One region of the Micromonospora sp. NPDC049230 genome, then DNA from elsewhere that is predicted to be linked to it. Evidence: riboswitches for the same ligand, from Rfam matches in the RefSeq annotation. Region 1 holds a riboswitch; each other region holds the start of a gene.

Region 1 (4,104 bases):
GGCTGCTCACGCACTCCACCGCCGGTTTCATCGACCCCGGCTTCTCCGGTCACGTCACGCTGGAGCTGTCGAACGTGGCGAACCTGCCGATCACTCTCTGGCCGGGCATGAAGATCGGGCAGCTCTGCATCTTCCGGCTCTCCTCGCCGGCCGAGCACCCGTACGGGTCGGCGGTCTACGGCTCGCGTTACCAGGGGCAGCGGGGGCCGACGCCGAGTCGCGCCTGGCAGCACTGGCGCACCTGGCCCACCCGCTGAAGTGAACCCGTGACAACGGGGGCCCGCCGCGACGGATCGCGACGGGCCCCCGGTCAGCGCACTGATCAGCCTGGACGGCCGTAGCTGTGGACCTGACCGTCATCGGCCCCCTTCATCTTGACCGGTTCGCCGGCCTGCGAGGCGTGCACCACCCAGCCGCCGCCGACATACATGCCGACGTGGTGGATGTCGCTGTAGTAGAAGACCAGGTCACCGGGGCGCAGGTCGGGCTTGCCGACCTTCTTGGTGGCACGGCTCTGCGCGGCGGCGTTGTGCGGCAGGGACACCCCGGCCTTCGCCCAGGCGGCCAGCATCAGCCCGGAGCAGTCGTACGAGTTCGGGCCCTCGGCACCCCAGACGTAGGGCTTGCCGATCTGCGCGCAGGCGAACTTGACCGCCGTGCCGGCGGCGCCACCGGGATAGCTGGCAGGGCAGGGCGCCGGGCGCAGCGGACCGCCGCCACCGCTGCCGTACACCTTGAGGCGCAGCTTCTGTAGCTTGTCGATCTCCTCGTTGATCTGCTTCTTCTTCGCCGCCAGCTGAGCCTCGGTGCGGGTCAGTTGGGCCACCATCGCATCGAGCGGCGCCTTCTGCCCGGCCAACGTGTCGCGCAGGTCGGCCACCTCGCGGACGTTCTGCTGCTGGTTGTGCGCGAAGCGGTCGAGCATCTCCAGCTGTCCGACCACCTCGCTGGGTGACCGGCTGCCCAGCACGGCGTTCACGGTCAGCACGTTCTCGCCCTTGTACGCGCGCACCGCCAGGGCGCTGACCTTGTCCATCGCGGCGTCGACCTGGCGCTCCAGCGGGGCGATCCGGGCGGCCAGCGCGTCGGCCTGCCTGCGCTTGGCGGCGAGGTCGATCCGGGTGGCGTTGTGCTGTTCGATGATCGGTTCGAGTTTGTTCCAGTCGGCGTCGATCTGGCGTTCGATCTCGGCGACGGACGGGTCGGCGTGGGCCGCCGTGGCGCTGCCGGCCAGGACGACGGCGACGCCGGCCAGTGCGGCGAGCGCGGTGGTGAAGCGGGACCAGCGTGGGCGCGGCGCGATCGGCATGGGGCCGGCTGTTGCCGACCGTTCGGACGACGGCCGCGGGGCATGGAGTGCCACCGGGGTTCCGTACTCCTTCTTCCTGACCGCCTACCGGGTTAGCTGACGGGTTCGGGCGGGAAGTCGGCGCCCTACCGCAGTGGCTGCGGATTCACCCCGGGGGACATGGGTCCCCGGTTCGTTCGGAAACGACTCGGCGGTGTCGGTCCGTTACCGCCCGGGCTGGGCGGAGCTGCTATCGGGCCGACAAAAGACCAGAGTAGAGACGCTTGTTACCCCTCCGCAACCCGCGCGGCCGTGACACTCCGTACCGATCGGAGGGGGCACCGACCACACGCGAAGATTTCTTTCCAGACAGGTCGACACATAGAAAGGTATTGACGCGGGCTCCCGGGCGGCGCGAAGGTGACCTGACCTGCACCCGTGGAATCTGGGGGGTTCGATGCACCATCCAACCCTGTCCTCCGGCCGGCGCGCACTGCTCGCCGCCGCCGTGGTCGCCGCCGCGACCGCGGTGCCGCCACCCGCCAACGCCGCCGCCGCGCCTGGCGGCGACCGCCAGCAGCAGTACGCCGCCGCGGCGGCCGAGTTCGGTGTACCGACCGACGTGCTGCTCGGCGTCTCCTACCTGGAGTCCCGCTGGGACAGCAACGCCGGCACACCCAGCACCAGCGGCGGTTACGGCCCGATGCACCTGACCGACGCCCGACGCGTGGCCGCGCTCCCCGTGGCCGGCCACCACAACACCGGCAGCGGCACCGAGGATCCGCGTGGCGACGACTCCCGTACCTCGCTGGAACCCGCGCCTCGGCCGGCGGACCCGACACCATCGGCCGCCGCGTTGCAGACCGTGGACGCCGCCGCCGCGCTGACCGGCGCGGCCCCCGACTCGCTGCGTACCGACGTCGGCGTGAACATCCGGGGCGGCGCGGCGCTGCTGGCCTCGTACCAGCGGGCGTTGGGTGCGCCGGTCGGTGCCGGCACCGACCCGGCCACCTGGTACGGCGCGGTGGCCCGCTACGCCGGCGCGGACACCGCCGACGCCGCGGCGGCCTTCGCCGACGAGGTCTTCACCACCATCGGCACGGGCGCGTCGCGGATGACCGATGACGGAGCGCGGATCACGCTGCCGGCCCGGGCGATCCGCCCGGAGCGTTCCTGGCTGGACCGGCTGGGTCTACGCCGGCTCGCCCGCCCGGACGGGCTGGAGTGCCCCCGCACCATCTCCTGCGAGTGGATCCCGGCGCCCTACGCGGCGTTCGGCGACGGGGACTACGGCAACCACGACCTGTCCGACCGGCCCGCCCGGCAGAAGGTCGAGTACATCGTCATCCACGACACCGAGGGGAGTTGGGCGACCACCCTGCAACTCGTGCAGGACCCGACCTACGTGAGCTGGCACTACACGCTGCGCTCGGTGGACGGGCACGTCGCCCAGCACGTCAGGACCAAGGATGTCGCCTGGCACGCCGGCAACTGGTACGTCAACGCCAAGGCGGTCGGGCTGGAGCACGAGGGCTTCGCGGCGCAGGGCACCTGGTACACCGAGGCGATGTACCGGGCCTCGGCGAAGCTGGTCCGGCACCTCGCGCTGCGGCTGGGCGTCCCGCTGGACCGCCAGCACATCATCGGCCACGACAACGTGCCCGGCACCGTCGCCGCGAACGTTGCGGGGATGCACTGGGACACCGGCCCGTACTGGGACTGGACGCACTACTTCACGCTGCTGCACGCGCCCCGGCTGGACACCGGCACCCCGGCCACCGGTCTGGTCCGGATCGACCCGGACTTCGCCACCAACCAGCCGGCGTTCGTCGGCTGCGTCACCGCCGGTGTGCCGTGCGCGCCACGCGGCTCCTCGGCGGTGGTGCTGCGCTCCGCGCCGGCCGCGGACGCGCCGCTCGTCAACGACATCGCGCTGCGCCCCGACGGCACCCCCAACACGATGGAGGTGTCGGACCACGGTGCCCGTGCCTCCGCCGGTCAGACGTACGCGCTTGCCGGCCGCCAGGGCGACTGGACGGCGATCTGGTACCTCGGGCAGCGGGCGTGGTTCCACAACCCGACGTCGGCGCCCACCGCCAGCTGGACCGCCGGCGTGGTGGCAACCCCGAAGCCCGGCCGGGCCACCATCCCGGTCTACGGACGCGCCTACCCGGAGCAGGCCGCCTACCCGGCAGGAGTGCCCTACCAGGCGATCTCGCCGCTTCAGTACACCCTGGCCGCCGGACAGCGGTACGCCGTCGGGGCGGTGCTGCCGGGCGAGTACTACCGGGCCAGTACTGTCGACGGATCCTCGCCCGGCGACTGGACGGTGATCCGGGGCAAGAACCGGTACGCGCAGATCCAGTTCGGCCACCGCATCATGTACGTCGACCTGGCCGACGTGCAGCTCCTGCCGTCCCCGGTGGGTGCGCCCCGCTGAGAAACCACGACGGCCCCCGGTCGCGGTGACCGGGGGCCGTCGTGTCGCGCGAGGTGGATCAGCCAGGTCTGCGGAACCCGGCGACGGGCATGGTGTTGATGCTGGACACCGACACCGGCTTACCGGCTCGTGGCGCGTGCACCATCTGGTTGTTACCCAGATACAGCCCGACATGACTCAGACCGGAGTAGAAGAAGACCAGGTCACCGGCACGGGCCTCGGATCGCGCGACGGCCTTGCCCTCGTTCCACTGGTCTCCGGTGTGGTGGGTGAGGTAGATCCCGGCCGACTTGTAGGCGTACTGGGTCAGCCCCGAGCAGTCGAACGAGTTCGGGCCGACGGCGCCCCAGACGTACGGATCGCCGACCTGCTGGCA
Region 2 (4,104 bases), on a different contig from region 1:
CGCGTCGGGTTACGTGCTGCGGCGGGATCTGTCCAACCTGGACGGTGTGCTGACCGCACTGCTGGACACCGATCCGCTCGCCGCCGAACGCTGGGCCACCCGCCGACGTTACCTGGGTGACTTCCCCGCCGAGTCGTACGCCGAGGCGTTCCTGACCGCCGCCCGCCGGGAGCTGGCGGCGGCGGAGGACCCGGCGGCCGAGCGTTCGCCGCAGCTCTCCCCCCTCGCCTGACCCGGACTGTCGGGCCCGGCGAGAGGGCTAGCTCAAGCCGAGCCGTTTCCCCGCGTTCAGCTCGATCCGGACGATGCCGGACGTGCCGGACGGCCCCTGCCACTCGGCTGCCGCGAGACCGTCTGCCGACTCGGGGAGCGAGAACTCCCACGGTTGGAGTTCGGTGGAGGCGACGACGAACCGCAGCACCTCCTCGGCGCTCATCATCGTGGCCCCGAGGTGTGCCACGATTCTCCGCCGCCCGTCGGCGAGGGTCTCGCTACTGATCGACTCGATGTCCTCCTCGTCGATCCCGACGACGTCCCGGACGACGGCCGCGGCGTCCGCGACCGGCCCGACGACGTCGACGGTCAGCACGACCCGTACGGCGTCCCGCAACGCCTCCTCGATCGCGTTGGCCAACTCGGCCTCGTCCGGACCGTCCTTCTCCCGGCCCCGCAGCCCCATCTCCCGGGTCTCCACCGGCCGATCAACCGGCCCGGGGTCGAACGGGTCGATGCCGGTCCGCACGTAGAGCGCCTCGACCGTCGGCGCATCGGTGAGCGGCCGGGTCGCCTCCATCGCCGCCACCATCCAGACGCCGAGCGGCGACCTGCGCAGGCGCCCCGTCAGCAATCCGAACTCGGCGGCCAGGGCGTCCACCCCGGTCCCGAATGGAGCCTGCGGTGACACCTCGACCAGGGGCAGCACCAGGAGCAGCGCCAGACCCCAGACGCCGCCCCCGTCGACCGCCACCGGGTGCAGGTCGACGGACCACACGTCCGCCCTCCCGAGCAGTGGAAGGCAGCGGACCAGGGCGGTGTCGAGATCCGGGGCCGTCAGCCGGGCGTGCACCCGGACCACCACGTCGTCGTCGGACGCCGCCACCGGCAGTCGCCTGACCCGGCGCCGGACGGCGAGGACCGATGCGTCGGCGGGCAGCCACTCCGGTGGATCCCACCACTGCTCCGCGGTGTCACCGACCGCGCCGACGGACACGCTCAACGGCGTCACCCCGTCGGTCGTCCGCTCCCGACCGGCGGCGAAACCCATCGGGTAGCCCGCCGCCGATTCCACGACGTCCAGGTCACCACGGCCCCACCGGAAGCGCTCCAGCAGCGGGGCGGCCAGCTGCCGCACCGCCTCCCCGCCGGACGCCGACGGGGCGGCCGGCGTCAGCGTCAGGTCCAGGTTCACCCCGCTGCGGGGGCCGTCGACCTCGGTTCGGGACGCCGTGAGGCTGACCGCGCCGAGCGACGCGACGAGCGGCCGGCAGCGACCTGCCGCGTCGTCGAGTCGGGTGTCGACGACGTTCAGGCTCACGGTGGTGATCAGGGCATGCTCAACAGTGGACATCACCGCGGGATGGTAGACGTCGGGGTGCGGCGCCACCACGGGTTTCGCACCCGCGACGGAGGGGACGTACCCCGGGCCGGCGGAAGAGACGCCGCGGGCGTCGGCCCCTCGTGGGGGACGACGCCCGCGGCGGTCGGTGCGCCTGGGTCAGGCGGAGTAGCCCCGGCTGGTGATCCAGTTGGCCAGGTCGATGGTGGTGATCCAGTACGACGGGTCGGTCGGGTTCGCCGAGTCGGCGATCCGCACGGTGCGACCGTTGTCCTTGTAACCGACGACGGCGACGTAGTGGCCGCCGCCGTAGGAATGCCAGCTGCCGTCGGTGTCGGTGGCGTCGCCGACGACGTTGGCCACCACACCCCGGCCGTCGGTGATGGCCCGGACGACGTCGGCCTGGAGCCGGTCCATCTGCGCCGGGCTGGGCGCGCTGGGGAACATCCGGGTCCGGTACGGGGAACCCTTCACCTCGGCGTTGAGCGCCCGGGTGGTGTCCTCGGCCGAGTTGGTGCCCATCTCGGTGGTGCCCAGTTCGGCCGCGAGTTCCTCCTGGGTGCGGTCGATCCCGGTGGCGCTGAGCGCGTTGCGGGTGGCCGCCGGGCCGCAGTTGTAGTACGTGTTCTGCGCCTCGTACTCGTAGTCGAGGACCTTTGTCGCGGGCGGCTTCGGCCGCGTCGGCTTGCGGGTCAGATCCGGGTTGCTGCTGACCTTGGCGGCGGGCGCCGGGGCGCTGGTGGCCGGGGCGGCGCTGGACGGCGCGGCGCTGGCCAACGGGGAGGCGTCGTCGTGCGAGGTGGTGACGTCGCTGCGCATCTCGGCGACAGTGGTCGCGGTGCGCTGAGCGGCCGGGGCGTCGTCGGCGACGGTGAGCAGGGTGCCGGTGGTGGCGGCGAGCACGAGGGCCGCGGCGGAGGCGGCGACGATCTGGTACGGGCGCTCGGTCGCGATGCGGCGGAGCTGACGCTGCATGGTGTGCTTCACGGGGTCCTCCACGGATCGGGGGGAGAGCGGCACACCGGGGCGCGATCGGCGTCCGGGCAGGCGCCAGCGCGCGGACCGTGGTCCGCGGATGGTGAACCGCTCAGGGGAACGCCCGGCACGGCCGGGCGGGAGAGGCGATGACCCGGGGGGTCAGCTCACCGTCACTGGACGGATGAGCGGGGGCACCGCTGCGCCGTGGAGGCGAGGGAACAGCCGAGGGGTGGAAAGGTGCTGCACGAGTTTGGAACTCCTTCCGACACCGCCTACCGGGTTAGCTGACGGATTCGGGCGGGAAGATCGCCCTACCGCGGGCCGTGGCTCGCGGATTCACCCCGGACTTACTGATGGGTCCCCGGTTCGTTGATCACGATTGAGCGGGTCGGCGCGGCGTCGCCTCTTGCGATCGGTTACCGCACCGGACGGGACGACACTACTGGCCCGTCCGCACCCTGCCAAGCCGTCCTCACCTGCGTAAACCTCAATACGCGCCGCAATTTCTGCGCGTATTGCCGATGACGTGACTCGATGGGACAACCGGTTACGGCGGCGCCTACGGTCGACAACCGGACAGGCCGCCGACAATGCGGCCACAATCCCGGGAAAAATCGAGCCGATCGTGCCGGACGCCCGAATCGCAAATCCCGTGACCGGGCTCACATAACGGATCGGGCTCGAAGGGCACGGGCCGGGCGCCAGCGAGCCACCACGGCGGGCCGGGGCACCCCGCGCACCAACCGGCGGGCGGGTGCCGGGCTCGGCCGCAACCGGGCAACCGCCGTGGCCGCCTCCGCGACGAGGGTACGCGCCGAGGAGGCGGCCAGGTCCGCATCCCGCCAGGCGGCCCGCTCCGCCGTGGCCGCGGCCTGGTAGTCGGCCAGCCTCGCGTCCCGGATCGCCCGGCTGAGCAGGGCCTCCTGCTCGACCGGGTGCCGCCGGGGATCCCAGCCCCGTCGCCCGAAGACGTCACCGAGCTGCGCCATGGTCAGGTCACCCCGCCAGTACGCCGCCGTCGCCGCGCGGTGCAGGTAGCGCTCCCGCGAGGCGTACTCGGCGGGGGTGCGGGGGGTACCCGGGGTGGGTAGCGCCCCGGACCCCGCGAAGCGACGCGCGGCGGTGTCCGCCTTGTCGTAGCGCGCCCAGGCCCGTTCCATCTGGTCCTGAGCCGTCAGCCAGGCATCCCGTCGCCGCCCGGCCGTCCTGGCAGCGCCGGCCGCGGCGACTGCCACCTCCTCGGCGTACCGGTGCCTGTCGACGGTTTCGGCCGCGGCCACCTCGCGGGCGGTCGGGACGGGCGGCGACGGGTCGTCGGCGGGTCGGTCCCGTTCGGGCCGGGCGACAAGCACGGCGAGTACGCCGAGCGCCAGCAGGAACAGGGCCGACCAGATGGCAGCGGCCTGCGGCACCTCGGTTACGAACTGGTAGAAAACGGTTGTCTCCATGGTCGGCACCTCGCGGAGGAAGCAGAGCGGTGGGAGCCCCACCGGCCGCCCGGCCACGGCGGGCCACGGATCGGCAGGGTGCGGAGCTGGTGGGTCGACAGGGCGCGGCGACGGGACGCGTGT
Region 3 (4,104 bases), on a different contig from region 1:
GGTCGCCGACCTGACGGTAGGCCTCGGCGGGGTGCCGGAACCGACCGGACGGGTTGAGGGTGTATTCGTTGCGCCGCCCCACGCGGGTGCGGTGCAGGTACCCGCCCGCCTCCAGGTCGGCGACGATCGCCTGCGCGGCCCGTTCGGTCACGCCGACCTCGGCCGCGACGTCGCGTAGCCGGGCGGTGGGGTCGCGGGCGATGGCCAGCAGGACGTGCCCGTGGTTGGTGAGGAACGTCCAGTTCCGCCCGCCGCCGGTGTCGCCCGTCGCAGTGCTCGCCATGTGTGACCGCCTTTCCGGATGTCCGCCCCGCCCCGGAAGTCTCGCCCGCCCTGCCCCCGGTGCGTCGCCCAGGGGTCGACCCGAAGTCAACGTATGAAATGTAAATCACGCATACCTTGACGCATCTTACGGTGCGTGTGACGGTGGAGCCCGAGCCAGCGCCCGCCGCCGGCCCGGCTGACAAGCCGGTTGACCAGGTCAAACGCGTGAATACGAGGTGCGGGGATGAGTCTTCCCGGAATGTCTGGCGGGCAGCCGGGTCCGCAGCGGACCACCGACCGGGCGTCCGCGATCAGCGATCCGGCGCAGGCGTACGCCGAGCTGACCGCCGGAAACCGGCGCTTCGTCAGCGGCGCCCCGCGCCACCCCAACCAGGACGCCGGGCGCCGGGCGGCGGTGGCCGACGGGCAGCACCCGTTCGCGGTGATCGTCGGCTGCTCCGACTCCCGCCTGGCCGCCGAGATCATCTTTGACCGGGGGCTTGGTGACCTGTTCGTGGTCCGCACGGCCGGGCACACCGCCGGTCCGGAGGTGCTGGGCAGCGTGGAGTACGCGGTGACAGTCCTCGGCACCCCGCTGGTGGTGGTGCTCGGCCACGACTCGTGTGGGGCGGTGCAGGCGGCGCGGGAGTCCGCGGCGACCGGCACGCAGCCTCCCGGGCACCTGGGCGCGGTGGTCGATGCCGTGCTGCCCAGTCTGTCCCGGGCCCGTAGCGAGGGTGTGGAGGACATCGACGGCATCGTCGACATCCACATCGCGCAGACCGTCGAGACGCTGCTCGGGCAGTCGCCCGTGCTGGCCGACGAGGTGGCGCAGGGGCGGTGCGCGGTGGTGGGTGTGTCGTACCGGCTCGCCGCCGGCGTCGTACGCCCGGTGGCGGCGGTGCCGGCCGGCTTCGCGACGCCCGACGTGCCGACCGGGTCACCGGACCCGGCCGCGGCCGCCTGACACGTCGAGGGCCGCCCCGCGCGAGGCGGAGCGGCCCTCGACGGAGGATCCGGTGGGTCAGAGCAGTGACATGTGGACGTGGTCGGTGTGGTCCGACGGCCCGCTGTACGATTTCCAGCCGCTCGCCGGGAACCAGATCTGCCGGTTCCAGATCACGTAGTAGATGCCGAGCCGGTCGGCGTTACGGATGAGGAACGCGGCGACGTTGTTGCCGTACGTCCGGGTGTCCTCGTTGTGCCAGGGTGCGAAGCCGCTCTTCTGTAGCGACCAGTCGCAGGCGCGGCCCTTCGGGTGCTCCCACGGCCCGCCGGGGCGGTAGCAGCCGACGAACCGGTTGAAGCCGGCCCGCTTGACCTCCTTGTACGCGTGCAGCGTCCGCGGCGTGATGCAGCCGGACGTGGTCGGATCGTTCTCGCTGCACGACTGCGCCTTCCAGTCACCGTCGGCGGTGCGGCCCGGCCCGATCTTGGCGACCGGCGAGGTGGCGTCCACCAGGCCGCCGGTGAAGCCCTTGCCGCCGACCAGGGAGAGCGCCTTGTCGGCCTCGTTCTTCCGCTTGGCCATCACGGCGGTCTGCTTCTGCTGCTCGCGAACCTCGGTGTCGAGGGCCAGCTTGGCCTCCTCGGCACGGGCCTTTGCCGCGTTGACCTCGGCGAGCTTGTTCTCGTTCACCATGTTGATCTCGTCGAGCATCGCGGCGCGCTGGACGAAGGTGTCGGGAGCGTCGCTTTCGAGCAGCATCGCGAGCGCGCCGATCCGACCGGTCCGGTACGACTGGGCGGCGATCTGCCCGACCTGTGGTGCCAACGCGTCCAGGTCGGCCTTGGCCCGGTCCACCTCCCGCGCCAGCTCAAGCTGCCGCTTCTTGGACTTGTCCAGTTTGGACTTGGCGGCGGAGTAGTCGCGGTTGGCCTGCTCGATGACGTCGTTGAGCAGCTTCGGCTCGCCGTCCTCCTCGTGCCCGGACGGTGTCGGGGTCGTCGGGGCGGCGTGGGCCGGCTGGGGCCCGGCGAGCACTGTCAGTGCGGCGATCACGGCCACCACGGGTGTCAACCAGCGGCGTAGGGGTGCCGTCACAATGTTCCCTTCCGTCGACCGCCGACCGGGTTAGCTGACGGGTTCGGGGCGGAAGTGGCCCCTACCGCTGACGCGGATTCACCCCACGTACCTGGGTCCCCGGCTCGCCGGTTGGCGATTGGGCGGTGGCCCCGCAGGCGCCGCTTCGCGCCTTCATCGGTAACCGGCAGCGAGGTTACCCGAGAGTGGACTGGGTGAGCTACGCCTGGATACCGACCAAAAGTGTCATTTCGCCATTGCGCTGGGTGATCAGTGACGCGGTTCTCAGGGTGGAGACCCGATCTGGTCACGCTGAGGAGTGTCACCATGTCGTTTCCGTGCTCCTGTTCGAATCCGGCCACCCGTCGATGGCCGTGGATGGGGGCGGGGTCCGCGTCTGGTCCGGCTCGTTGGTCCGAGAGGTTCGCGGTGAGCTGAGGGCGGCCATCGCCTCCGCCGGGTCCGGCTCCGGTGGTCGCCGGGCGGCGTCGGCGGGCGGTGTGGCATCGGCCCGCCCGGCGGCGGTGACGATCGCGGCCAGCCCGGTGGTCAGTGGCACGGCGGCGATCAGACCGAGCGTGGCGACCGCGCTGCGGACGATCTCCTGCGCGAGGAACTCACTGGTGAGGATCTGCCCGATCGGTCGTGCGTCGGCGGTGAGCAGGAGGAGCAGGGGCAGCGACGCGCCCGCGTACGCCAGCACGATGGTGTTGACAGTGGAGGCGATGTGCGCACGGCCCACCCGGGTCGCGGCACGGTACAGCTGCAACCGGGTCAGCCCGGGGTTGGCGTGCGCCAGCTCGGTGACGGTGGCCGCCTGGGTGACCGTCACGTCGTCGAGCACCCCGAGCGATCCGATGATGATCCCGGCGAGCAGCAGGCCGTGCAGGTCCACGTCGGCCTGGAACATCGACAGTGTCGTCGCGTCCTCGCTGCCGAAGCCGGTGAGGTGGGTCGCGGCCGTGGCGATGGTGGCCAACACACCGGTCAGCACCAGGCTGCCCAGGGTGCCCAGCACCGCCACCGAGGTCTGTGCGGTGACGCCGTGCGTCAGATAGAGCACCACGAACATGATCAGGGCCGCGCCGACCACCGCCACCAGGAGGGGTGATCCGCCGGCGGCGATGGCCGGCAGCACGAACGTGAGCAGGATGGCGAAGCTGGCCGCCAGCCCGGCGAGCGCGGCCAGACCCCGCCAGCGGCCGAACGCGACGATCGCCGCGGCGAAGATCACCGCCAGCCACAGCAGCGGGGTGCCGCGCTGGTGCTCGGCGATGTTCCAGTTGCTGGTGGCGGGGTCGGTGGGATCGGTCAGCTCGACGAGGATGACCTCGTCGCCGACCTCGACCCGTGGCGCGCCGGGTCCGTCGGGGATCGGTGTCCGTACCTGTTGACCGGCGGTCGGCCCGTCGTCCACCCGGACGTCGACGGTGCCGCACGGCCCGCCGCCGACCCGGGGTGTGCCCTCCGGGCTCGACGGCAGCGGCGGGCACGGCTCGGTCACCACCCGGGTCACCGTGCCGCCGTAGCGCGGCACGTCCGCCCCGCCGTCGGTCTGCGGTGTCCCGCCGCGCGGCCAGAGCAGCGCCGCGGCGAGCACCGTGGCGACGAAGAGGGGCGCCACCGTCACGACGAGGAGCCGCCGCACCCGGGGCGGGGCGGGCGGAGCGGAACGGGTGTGGTCGGAACCCAAGACGAGACTCCCAACGATCCGGTGCGGGATACGTGTCAGTGCGCCGGTCGGTTCATCCGCACCGTGGAATCGTGGCGCGAGACGCGGCGGATCGCTGACCGGCGACCACCTGATCACTGATGGC
Region 4 (4,104 bases), on a different contig from region 1:
CCGCCGGCTCTACCCCGATCTGCCGCTGCCGACGGCCGTACGCTCCACCGGGGTCGATCCGGTCGAACTGGTGGTGCCCGCGACGGGGTTGGAGACCGCGACCGTGCAGGCGGCCGCCGGCCTGCTGACCGAGGTGGAGGGCACGGTCGGGGTGATCACGCCGGTCCCCCGCCGGGACGAGGTCGCCGGTTGGCTCGCCGCGCTCGACGCGCCGAGGTTGCAGGTGGTCACCAGCCTGGAGGCCAAGGGCATGGAGTACGACGGAGTCGTGCTCGTCGCCCCGAGTGAGATCCGGGCGGATCCGGGCGCCGGGGTGCGCACCCTCTACGTGGCGCTGTCCCGGGCCACGCAGCGACTCACCACCATCGACCCCACCGGCTGATCCGTGCCAGCGTGCCAAACGGGCCAGCGGCGAACCCAACACTTCCATACATAGCGATGTGAACATACATTTGACCGGGCCCCGGTCGGCAGCGGAAGGTGGAGCTCGTGGGCGCAGGTCATGACCACCACCATGGGTCCGTCGCCAATGCCGCACAGCAGCACCGGGGCCGTCTCTGGGCGGCATTCGGGCTGCTCGCCACCCTGATGGTGGTCGAGACGGCAGCCGCCCTGCACACCTCCTCGCTCGCCCTGCTCTCCGACGCCGGGCACATGTTCACCGACGTACTCGGCATCGGGATGGCGCTCGCCGCGATCACCGCGACCCGACGGGCCACCGGTGACCCGCAGCGCACCTTCGGGCTCTACCGCCTCGAGGTGCTCGCCGCACTGGCCAACGCCGTCCTGCTCTCCGGCGTCGCGATCTACGTGGTGATCGCGGCGATCCGCCGCTTCGGCGACCCGCACGAGGTCGTCGCCGGCCCGATGCTCGCGGTGGCCGTGCTCGGCCTGCTCGCGAACGTCGCCGCCTTCGCCCTGCTCCGCCCCGGCGCCCGGGAGAGCATCAACCTTCAGGGCGCCTACCTGGAGGTGCTCGGCGACCTGCTCGGCTCACTCGGCGTGATCGGCGCGGCACTACTCATCGCCGTCACCGACTGGTGGTGGGCCGACCCACTGGTCGCGGTCGCCATCGGCGCGTTCATCCTGCCGCGCACCTGGCGGCTGGCCCGCGCCGCCGTCCGCATCCTGGTGCAGGCCGCCCCGGAACACCTCCAGGTGACCGCCGTGCACGACCGGCTGGCCGCGGTCCCCGGCGTGGTGGAGGTGCACGACCTGCACGTCTGGACGCTCACCTCGGGCATGGACGTGGCCTCCGCGCACCTGACCATGGCACCCGGCGCGGAGGTCGGCGCGGTGCTCACCGCAGCGCGTACCGCCCTGCACGACGACTTCCGGATCGAACACGCGACGTTGCAGATCGAGCCCGGCGCCGCCACCGGGGCCTGCGGCTCGATCGAGTGGTAACACACGTTTCCGTGATGACGTAGGCACCTTCCGTCACATCGGCTGCAACAGCCCCACCGGCACCGGTAGGCTCGGTCCCGGCCTCCACCAGGCGGCGCCCTCCAGGCGCCGGTGGCGGTCGCCGCCTAATCGCCCAACCAGGCGAACCGGGGAACCACGTTCCTGGGGTGCATCCGCGTCAGCGGTAGGGATCTTCCGTCCCGAACCCGTCAGCTAACCCGGTCGGCGGCTGACGGAAGGACATGCGCAGTGGCACCAGCACGACCACCCGCCGCCCGACTGGCGGCCCTGATCGTCGCGATGTTCGCCCTCGGCGTCGCGATCCCGGCCGGCAGCGTCTCGGCCGCTCCCCCGACCGGCCTGCGAGCCGCCGCCGCACCCGACTCCGACGAGGAGGGCGGCACCCCGTCGCTGCGCGCCCAACTTGAGGCCGCCAGCAAGGGCTACCTGGACGCGAAACGCGCTCTGGACACCTCCGTGCAGCGGCAGCAGCAGCTCACCACCCAACTGAAGACCATCGAGGTCGAGCTGGCCCAACGCGACGGCAAGGTCGGCCAGATCGCCGGCGTGGCGTACCGCACCGGCCGGCTCGGCGCGGTGTCGGCGCTGCTCAACAGCAGCAGCCCGGAGGGCTTCATGGACCGGGCCGCCGCCCTGGAGGCGGTGGCCGCCAACGAGGACCGGGTGCTGCGCGACCTGCTCGCCACCAAGGACCAGGCCAACCGCACCCGGGCCGCCCTGAACGGCGAGATCACCGAACAACGCAAGCAGGTCACGGTGATGGCCAAGCGCAAGGAGCAGGCCGAACGCGCCCTGACCGTCGCCAACACGCCCAAGCCGCCGCAGACCACCGCCGACACCGGCTCCAACCGGGGCACCTCCACCGCCAACGCGAAGGCCGCGCCGCGCAACTCCGACGGCTCCTGGCCATCCGAGTCGTGCAGCGTCAACGACCCCACGCCGGCCAACGGCTGCATCACCCCGCGCACCCTGCACGCGCTCGAACAGGCCAAGGCCGCCGGCTTCACCCGGTACGTCTCCTGTCACCGGCCCAGTGGCTCCGGCGAGCACCCGAAGGGCCGAGCCTGCGACTTCGCGGCGCAGAAGAGCGGCTTCGGCGGCAACGCCACCGGCGGCGACAAGACGTACGGCAACAACCTGGCCGCGTACTTCATCCGCAACGCCGACCGGCTCGCCGTGCTGTACGTGATCTGGTATCGGCAGATCTGGCTGCCCAGCAGCGGGTGGAAGTCGTACAGCGGCGCCGGTGGCACCCCGTCCACCGACCACACCAACCACGTACACCTGTCCGTCTACTGACCCACCCGACGGCCCCCGGCCCGGTCCGGGAATGATCCACTCGCGTTCGCCGACTCCGGGGTGTCCGGGACGACGGGATACCCCGGAGTCGGCGATGTCGTGTCGATCACGAGGGCGGGTCGTCACCAGGGCCGGGGTGCTCGCCGGGCCGGGCTACGTCGCCGGGCGTACCCCGGATGTCGTCGGCGGTCGGACGACCTGGCGCGGGTCGGCGGGCAGCATCGCGGTATGCGTCGGATCCCACCCACCGCCCGCAAGGGGCTCCTCACCCTGCACCTGGTCACCTCGCTCGGGTGGCTCGGTGCCGACCTGGTGCTCCTCACGCTCGGCATCGCCGTGCAGCGGGGTGCCGACCCGGCGGTGATCTACCCGGTCACGGCGCTTGTCGGCACTGTGCTGTTCGCGCCGCTGAGCGTCCTGGTCTGGCTGATCGGGGTCGCCAGCGCGCTGTTCACGCCGTGGGGCCTCTGGCGCTATCGCTGGGTGGTCGCCAAGCTCGTACTCACCACGGTCATGGTCGGGCTGGTGCTGTTCCTGCTCACGCCGAATCTGCGGCACGCCGGCGCGGTGGGCGCCGCCCTCCCCGCACGGGACCGCGTCGACCTGGTGATCGCGCCCGCGGTGTCGACCAGCCTGATGATCATCGCGACGGTGCTGTCCACCTACAAACCGTGGGGCCGCCGCCCCACCCGCCCTCCCGGGGCACGGCCGCAACCCGTGACCGGGCCACCGCAACCGGGCCACCGCGACCGGGCCCCCAAGATCGGGCCCCCAGATCGCGCTAAAACCAAGATGTAGTGGCCTCCCGACGCCCGCAGGCCACTACCTCCTGGACCGTGCACGATCATGGCGGGGCAGGGCGCGAGCGGGTCCGGGTGACGCGCGCGGGCGCTCAGGCCGGTGGTGGGGCCTCGCCGGTGCGGTCGAGGGCTGGGCCGAGGCGGGTGGCCAGGGCCAGGTGGGCTGCCCGCGCCTGGCGGAACGCGTACCGGAACAGCGGCGTCGGTGCGGTCAGGGTGATCTCGACGTCGATCCGGACCAGGCCGTCCGGCTCGGCGCGCAGTCGGGTGTGGTTGTGCACAGTGGTGGCGGGCCACTGGCGGGCCACCATGATGATCTCGTCGTTGCCGCTGCTCAGCACGTCCGCGTGATAGGTGGTGCGGAAGCGTAGCGGGCCGGCCACCAACCTGTCGTTGATCGTGTAGCTGGCCTGGGCACCGGGTCGGGGCGGCAGTTGACGGACCTGGACGATCAGCGGGTGCAGCTCACCCTGTCGGGTCAGGTCACTGAGCATCGCCGCCGCCTCGGCCGGCGAGCACCGGGCCTGGACGGTGTAGCTGAAGGTATCGCTGCTGAGCACACGTCTCCCGCCGTCGC

Evidence for each region. A riboswitch is a leader RNA that binds a small molecule or an ion and turns the genes downstream of it on or off. The one in region 1 is predicted to bind cyclic di-AMP.
Region 2: another riboswitch for cyclic di-AMP. It lies ahead of AB0A95_RS04005 (C39 family peptidase); the one in region 1 lies ahead of AB0A95_RS09210 (NlpC/P60 family protein).
Region 3: another riboswitch for cyclic di-AMP. It lies ahead of AB0A95_RS05180 (hypothetical protein); the one in region 1 lies ahead of AB0A95_RS09210 (NlpC/P60 family protein).
Region 4: another riboswitch for cyclic di-AMP. It lies ahead of AB0A95_RS00600 (hypothetical protein); the one in region 1 lies ahead of AB0A95_RS09210 (NlpC/P60 family protein).

The regions. Positions count from the first base shown of each region.
Region 1 is NZ_JBEZCZ010000007.1:172,369-176,472, reverse strand. Features, by position in the region: gene dcd (dCTP deaminase) at 1-257, shown strand, start outside; gene AB0A95_RS09210 (NlpC/P60 family protein) at 323-1,309, opposite strand; cyclic di-AMP (ydaO/yuaA leader) riboswitch at 1,377-1,512, opposite strand; gene AB0A95_RS09205 (N-acetylmuramoyl-L-alanine amidase) at 1,746-3,728, shown strand; gene AB0A95_RS09200 (NlpC/P60 family protein) at 3,787-4,104, opposite strand, start outside.
Region 2 is NZ_JBEZCZ010000003.1:200,672-204,775, reverse strand. Features, by position in the region: gene AB0A95_RS04015 (CDP-glycerol glycerophosphotransferase family protein) at 1-232, shown strand, start outside; gene AB0A95_RS04010 (hypothetical protein) at 260-1,570, opposite strand; gene AB0A95_RS04005 (C39 family peptidase) at 1,715-2,542, opposite strand; cyclic di-AMP (ydaO/yuaA leader) riboswitch at 2,788-2,929, opposite strand; gene AB0A95_RS04000 (hypothetical protein) at 3,196-3,981, opposite strand.
Region 3 is NZ_JBEZCZ010000004.1:147,885-151,988, reverse strand. Features, by position in the region: gene AB0A95_RS05190 (helix-turn-helix domain-containing protein) at 1-283, opposite strand, end outside; gene AB0A95_RS05185 (carbonic anhydrase) at 524-1,231, shown strand; gene AB0A95_RS05180 (hypothetical protein) at 1,289-2,308, opposite strand; cyclic di-AMP (ydaO/yuaA leader) riboswitch at 2,313-2,443, opposite strand; gene AB0A95_RS05175 (YibE/F family protein) at 2,610-3,980, opposite strand.
Region 4 is NZ_JBEZCZ010000001.1:124,196-128,299, reverse strand. Features, by position in the region: gene AB0A95_RS00610 (AAA family ATPase) at 1-382, shown strand, start outside; gene AB0A95_RS00605 (cation diffusion facilitator family transporter) at 490-1,407, shown strand; cyclic di-AMP (ydaO/yuaA leader) riboswitch at 1,520-1,651, shown strand; gene AB0A95_RS00600 (hypothetical protein) at 1,708-2,727, shown strand; gene AB0A95_RS00595 (hypothetical protein) at 2,956-3,525, shown strand; gene AB0A95_RS00590 (SRPBCC family protein) at 3,620-4,087, opposite strand.